2 regions of the Streptomyces sp. NBC_00078 genome follow, and region 1 is predicted to be linked to the other one. Evidence: riboswitches for the same ligand, from Rfam matches in the RefSeq annotation. Region 1 holds a riboswitch; the other holds the start of a gene.

What was found. Region 1 has a riboswitch for glycine ahead of gcvT (glycine cleavage system aminomethyltransferase GcvT). Riboswitches for the same ligand answer to the same signal wherever they lie in the genome.
Region 2: it holds a riboswitch for glycine, as region 1 does, so the genes downstream of both, gcvP (aminomethyl-transferring glycine dehydrogenase) here and gcvT (glycine cleavage system aminomethyltransferase GcvT) in region 1, are expected to answer to the same signal.

The regions. Positions count from the first base shown of each region.
Region 1 covers NZ_JAPELX010000001.1:6,453,253-6,456,652, forward strand. The annotation lists gene gcvH (glycine cleavage system protein GcvH) at 1-324, opposite strand, end outside; gene gcvT (glycine cleavage system aminomethyltransferase GcvT) at 445-1,563, opposite strand; glycine riboswitch at 1,607-1,714, opposite strand; glycine riboswitch at 1,715-1,813, opposite strand; gene OOK07_RS30455 (AAA family ATPase) at 1,987-2,661, shown strand; gene OOK07_RS30460 (enhanced serine sensitivity protein SseB) at 2,749-3,400, shown strand, end outside.
Region 2 covers NZ_JAPELX010000001.1:1,409,205-1,412,604, forward strand. The annotation lists gene gcvP (aminomethyl-transferring glycine dehydrogenase) at 1-1,846, opposite strand, end outside; glycine riboswitch at 2,024-2,119, opposite strand; gene OOK07_RS06570 (PRC-barrel domain-containing protein) at 2,233-2,610, shown strand; gene OOK07_RS06575 (DNA polymerase IV) at 2,617-3,400, opposite strand, start outside.

The sequences.
Region 1 (3,400 bases):
GTCCGTGACGCGGATCTTGAAAAGCCAACCGCCCTCGAAGGGGGCCGAGTTCACCAGGGACGGGTCGTTCACCACGTCCTCGTTGATCTCGGTGATCTCACCGGTGACGGGGGAGTACAGGTCGCTGACCGACTTGGTCGACTCCAGTTCGCCGCAGGTCTCGCCCGCGGTCACGGCGGAGCCCACCTCGGGAAGCTGGGCGTAGACGACATCGCCGAGCGCGTTGGCCGCGAACTCCGTGATGCCGACCGTCGAGACGCCGTCCTCGGCGGCCGACAGCCACTCGTGCTCCTTGCTGTAGCGCAGCTGCTGGGGGTTGCTCATGGCCTGAATTCTCCTGTACGCGAGGGAGTGCTGATGAATGGGTGACTGCTGGATACGCGTGTGAGCAGGGAAGATGTGCGCGGGGTCACGTCCGTGGACGGGCCGCCCGCCGCCCAGTTTCTACTTCTGGCGCTTGTAGAACGGCAACGCCACGACCTCGTACGGTTCGTGACTGCCCCGGATGTCCACGCCCACGCCGGGCGCCCCAGGGGCCGCGTGCGCCGCGTCGACGTACGCCATCGCGATCGGCCTGCCCAGCGTGGGGGAGGGCGCACCGGAGGTGACCTCGCCGATCACCTCACCGCCGGCCACGACCGGGTAACCGGCGCGCGGGACCCGGCGGCCCTCGGCGACCAGGCCGACCAGGACGCGCGGCGGGTTCGACTCGGCGCGCGCGGCGGCCTCCCGCAGGGCCTCGCGGCCCACGAAGTCGCCCTCCTTGTCGAACTTCACCACCCGTCCGAGCCCGGCGTCGAAGGGCGTGAGCGAGGTGGACAGCTCGTGCCCGTACAGCGGCATGCCCGCCTCCAGGCGCAGGGTGTCCCGGCAGGACAGTCCGCAGGGGACCAGCCCGGCGGACGCGCCGGCCTCGGTCAGCGCCTGCCACAGCTTCTCCGCGTCGCCGGGGGCGACGAACAGCTCGAAGCCGTCCTCGCCGGTGTAGCCGGTGCGCGCGACGAGGGCCGGGACGCCGGCGACGGTGCCGGGCAGGCCGGCGTAGTACTTCAGGGCGTCGAGGCCGGCGTCGGTGAGGGAGGCGAGGATGCCCGCGGCCTCCGGGCCCTGCACGGCGATGAGCGCGTACGCGTCCCGGTCATCGCGCACCTCGGCGTCGAAGCCGGCGGCCCGCTCGGTGAGCGCGTCCAGCACCACCTGGGCGTTGGAGGCGTTGGCGACGACCAGGTACTCGCTCTCGCCGAGCCGGTAGACGATCAGGTCGTCGAGGATGCCGCCGTCGGCCCGGCAGATCATGGTGTAGCGGGCGCGGCCGACGCCGACGGAGGCGATGTTGCCGACCAGGGCGAAGTTCAGGAGCTGGGCGGCCTGCGGGCCGGTCACGGCGATCTCGCCCATGTGGGAGAGATCGAAGAGTCCGGCCTTCGTCCGTACGGCGAGATGCTCGTCGCGCTCGGAGCCGTAGCGCAGGGGCATGTCCCAGCCGGCGAAGTCGGTCATCGTCGCACCGAGGGAACGATGCAGGGCGTCGAGCGCGGTACGACGGATGTGGGTACTGCTCATCGGACGGTCGTCTCCCAGGGCATAGCGGGACAGGCGAGGGCATTCCTCCCCATCTGTCATCGGAACCTGAGAGGTTCGCCATGACCGCTCGCGGCATGGCTTGCACCGTGGGTGGGACCACCGGGAACGGCGGCCCGCTTTTCAGATGTGCCTCGCCCGCGCGGTAACGGGGCCTGAGAGATTCAAGGGAGGGACTTGCTCCTTCGGCGCCCCAGCGATCTGGTGCTGGGGACTCTCCCGCGCGGATTCAAACGGCCGGTATGCAGTTGGCGCGCACATCATCGCACGCCGGGTCCGAGGGTGGCAGGCCCGGTCTGTAACCGGCTTGTGGCAAGGCGATCACGAAAACACGAGACACCGCGCATTACCTTCTCTTTACACTCGGAGGGCAGGGGACTCCGAACCCGGCCCCAGGGGAGGACGATCACGGTGGACAGGACCACGGCGTACGCCACGAGCCCGGCCGTCGCGCTGCCCGAGCAGCCCGCGGCCCCGGCCCAGGAGGCGTGTGGCGTCCGGCCGGAACCCGTGGTCCGCGATCTGCGCGACCGTTCGGGGCGCAGCCCGCACGCCCTGCTCTTCGGCCCCCGCGATCTCGTGGTGGTCACCGGCCTGCCCGGCAGCGGCAAGTCCACGCTGATGGAGCGCGCGGTGCGTGGCGTCCGTATCGACTCGCAGGACGCCCGCGACCGGTGGGACGCCCGCGCGTCCCGCTTCCTGCCGTACGCGGTCTACCGCCCCCTCGTCCGGCTCGCCCACTACGCCGGGCTGCATCGCGCCCTGCGCGGCGGCGAGGGCGTCGTCGTGCACGACTGCGGCACCCAGGCCTGGGTGCGGGGCTGGCTGGCCCGCGAGGCCCGGCGCCGCGGCGGCACCCTGCACCTCGTGCTGCTCGACGTCCCGCCCGGCGCGGCGCTTCTGGGCCAGCGCGAGCGCGGCCGCGGCGTCTCCCGCTACGCGTTCCTGCGTCACCGCACGGCGGCCGGCCGGCTGATCCGTGCGGTGGAGCGGGGCGATCTGCCCGAGGGGGTCGGCTCGGCGGTGCTGCTGGACCGGGACGCGGCGGACGTACTGCGCAGGATCGGCTTCACGGGCTGACCCCTTTGTCCGTCCCACCCGTTAGCCTTTCCGGGCACAGCAGTGGTTCTCAGCAGGCAGTGGTTCTCAGCAGGCGGTCGGACACAGATGGACTTCCCAGCGGATCTTCCCGCGGACTTTCCCGTACAGGCACACCCCCATCCGCACGGCGGATGGCCAGGCAACGAACTGGAGGAGGTGCTGTCGGCCTCCCTCGGCATGCCCTCGGCGGGCGGCCGGATCATCGAGGTGCTCGGACGCAGCTTCGTCTGGGTCCCGCTGCCCAGCGGCGGCGGCCCGAACAGCGGCCCGCTCGACCTGCCGACGCTGGAGATCGAGGGCCAGGCCTATGTCCCGGTCTTCAGCTCCGAGGAGCAGTTCCGCCAGGTCGTCGGCTCGCACATGTCGTACACGATCGCCCCGGCCGTCGAGTTCGCCCGCGGGCTGCCCCCGCAGGTGGGTCTCGCGCTCAACCCCGACGGCGTGGTCGGCGTCCCCCTTCCGCCGGCCGCGGTCGCCGAGCTGTGCCGGGTGGGCCGCACCCCGCTGGACGGCCCGGCCGCCGGCGCCCGCGTCAAGCTCTTCGAACCGGACTGGCAGGACGACCCGGTCGACTTCCTGGCCGCGGCCTGTGCCGAGTTCGCGCAGACGGGCGTGGTCGTCACGGCCCGCCGCTGCCTCGCCCTCGTCGAGACGGCGGCCCCGGTGATGTTCGTGGGCGTCGAACTCTCCCAGCGGGAGGGCGACCTGCGGGCGCTTC
Region 2 (3,400 bases), 5.0 Mb from region 1:
CCATGACGGCGCTGGCGGCGTTCGTGCCGTGCGCGGAGGACGGGATCAGACACACGGTCCGCTGCTCGTCCCCGGCCGCCCGGTGATATCCGCGGACGGCGAGCAGCCCGGCCAGCTCGCCCTGCGAACCGGCGTTGGGCTGCAGCGACACCTTGTCGTACCCGGTGACCTCGGCGAGCCGCTCCTCCAGCTCACGGATGAGCGTGAGGTACCCCTGCGCCTGATCGGCGGGCGCGAACGGGTGCAGCTGCCCGAACTCGGGCCAGGTGACCGGCTCCATCTCCGTGGTCGCGTTGAGCTTCATGGTGCAGGAGCCCAGGGGGATCATGCCGCGGTCGAGCGCGTAGTCGCGGTCGGCGAGCCGGCGCAGGTAGCGCAGCATCGCGGTCTCGGAGCGGTGCTCGTGGAAGACGGGGTGGGTGAGGAAGGCGTCATTGCGCAGCAGGGCCTGCGGGATCGCCTCCCCGGCGGCCTCGTCCAGCGCCTCGATGTCACCCTCGACCCCGAAAGCGGCCCACACGGCACCCAGTTGGGCCCGCGCGGTGGTCTCGTCACAGGCGATCGACACATGGTCGGCGTCCACGAGGTGGAGGTTGACGCCGTTCTCGCGCGCGGCTGCGACGACGTCGGCTGCGTGCCCGGCGACGCGCGCGGTGAGCGTGTCGAAGTACGAGCCGTGCACGACCTCGACACCGCCGGCGGTGAGCCCCGCGGCGAGGATCGTGGCGTACCGGTGGGTGCGCTGAGCTATGCCCCTCAGCCCCTCGGGCCCGTGGTACACGGCGTACATACCGGCCATGACGGCGAGCAGCACCTGGGCGGTGCAGATGTTGCTGGTCGCCTTCTCGCGCCGGATGTGCTGCTCGCGGGTCTGCAGCGCCAGCCGGTAGGCCTTGTGCCCGTCGGCGTCCACGGACACACCCACGAGCCGCCCTGGCAGGCTGCGCGCGAACTTCTCGTGTACGGCCATGTAGCCGGCGTGCGGCCCGCCGAAGCCCATCGGCACACCGAACCGCTGCGTCGTACCGACGGCGATGTCCGCACCGAGCTCGCCGGGCGACTTCAGCAGCGTCAGCGCGAGCAGGTCGGCGGCGACGGTGACGAGCGCGCCGAGCTCGTGTGCCTGGTCGATCAACGCCTTGATGTCGCGTACGACACCGGAGGCACCCGGGTACTGGACCAGCACGCCGTTGATCTCACGCCCGGCGATCTCCGCCGGAATGCCCTCGCTGAGGTCGGCGACCACGACCTCCACGCCCGTCGGCTCGGCGCGGGTCTCGATCACGGCGACGGTCTGGGGCAGCACGTCCGCGTCGATGAGGAACAGGCCCTTCTTGTTCCTGCCCATGCGCCGGGACAGCGCCATGGCCTCGGCGGCGGCCGTGCCCTCGTCGAGCAGCGAGGCACCGGAGGTCGGCAGCCCGGTGAGGTCGGCGACCATCGTCTGGAAGTTCAGCAAGGCTTCGAGGCGCCCCTGCGAGATCTCCGGCTGGTAGGGCGTGTACGCCGTGTACCAGGCGGGATTCTCCATCACATTGCGCAGGATGACGGGCGGGGTGAAGGTCCCGTAGTACCCCAGCCCGATCATGGAATCGAGAACCTGGTTCCGATCCGCCAGCGAACGCAGCTCGGCCAGCACCTCGGCCTCGGTACGCGCGCCCGGCAGATCCAGGGCATCGGCGTTCTTGATCACATCCGGCACCGCGGCGGCCGTGAGCTCGTCCAGAGAGCCGTAGCCGACATGCGCGAGCATCTTGGCCCGAGCCTCATGATCGGGGCCGATGTGACGCTGCTCGAAGGGAATCCCCTTCTCGAGCTCGGAGAGCGGAATGCGATGGGCGGTCATTTGCGGAGGCCTCCTGGTCTGCCACGACCTTCGAGGGGTACCACGGCGCGGGTACCCGATCGGCCTCCCCCTCTGTCATCTCGACCTGAGAGCTTCACCGGATCACCCGAGGATGTCCGGCTTTCACCGTCGGTGAGAGCGGAAGCCGTCGACACCCGCCCTGCTTTCCAGAGTGACCTCGTCCGCGCGGTACGTGAGCCTGAGAGATTCCGGGGAGGATTTGCTCCTTCGGCGCCTCCGGTGGCGTCCGGAGGACTCTCCCGCACGGGGTCAGCAGCCGCTGTCAGCCTACCAGCGAGCGCACCACCCGGTCCTTCGAGTGGCCGCCTGCCCCTATGTGCTCTTTTGTAGTGCTTACGAATGAGTTGCGACCAAGTGGAGGGCCCGTGCAGACCGACATCGATCCGCGCAACCTGATCGGCCGCAAGGCGTTCGACCGCAACGGCACCAAGCTCGGCACCATCGACGAGGTCTATCTCGACGACGCGACCGGCGTGCCGGAGTGGGCGGCCATACGCACCGGCCTGTTTTCCCGGGACGCCTTCGTCCCCCTGGAGCCCAGTGAACTGGTCGAGGGCACCCTCCACGTCCCCTTCGACCGCACTCTCATCAAGGACGCCCCCGACTTCGGGGTCGGCCGCCACCTCTCCCCCGAACAGGAGCTTCAGCTCTACCACCACTACGGTCTCGACATCGCCTCTCCTCCCTCGGTCCCGGACCGGTCGTTCGGCAGAATCGCGGGCGCGGAGGATGCCGACGCCTGAGGCACGTCAACATGGGTCCCCCTTCACGGAAGCCCCGGATCCACCCGCCACCAACGGCAGCGGATCCGCCTGCTCCAGATCGGGGTCGTCGGTCCGGAACGTCCGCACCCGCCCCGGCTCCGAGTCGGGCGTCTCGAACCGCACGGTGACCCGCCCGAGCCCGCTGCCCTGCACCCACCCGTGCCCGAACCCGGCATGCCGCACGTCGTGCCCGGCGGGCCAGCGCCGCTCGGCGGGTGTCTCCTGCTCCGGTGCGGGTTCGTCCGCCGTCTCCTCCACCGACACCTCCGCCCGCTCCCCCGCGGCCTGCGCGAACAGATCCTCCTGCGTGTAGTCGGCGAGCCCGCTGACCCCGACACCGAGCAGTCGTACGCCACCGGTGGTGTCCACCATGTCCAGCAGCCGGGCGGCCGCCTCCCGCACCACTCCCGGATCGTCGGTGGGCCCCCGCAGCGTCTCTGAACGGGTGAGCGTCGAGAAGTCGTAGCGCCGCACCTTGAGCACGATGGTCCGCCCCGAAAGCCCCGCGCCGCGCAGCCGCCGCACGCACCGCTCGGCCAGCCGCTGCACCTCGAGGCCCACCCTCAGCCGGTCGTGGATGTCCACGTCGTAGGTGTCCTCGACCGACACCGACTTGGCCTCACGCTCCGCGACCACGGGCCGGTCGTCGTGTGCCAGCGCCATGGCGTGCAGCGCGTGCCCGTGGGCCTTGCCCAGCAGCCGGACCAGCTCGTCCTCGCCCGCCTCGGCGATCTCGTCGACCGTGGTGATCCCGGCCCGCCGCAGATGG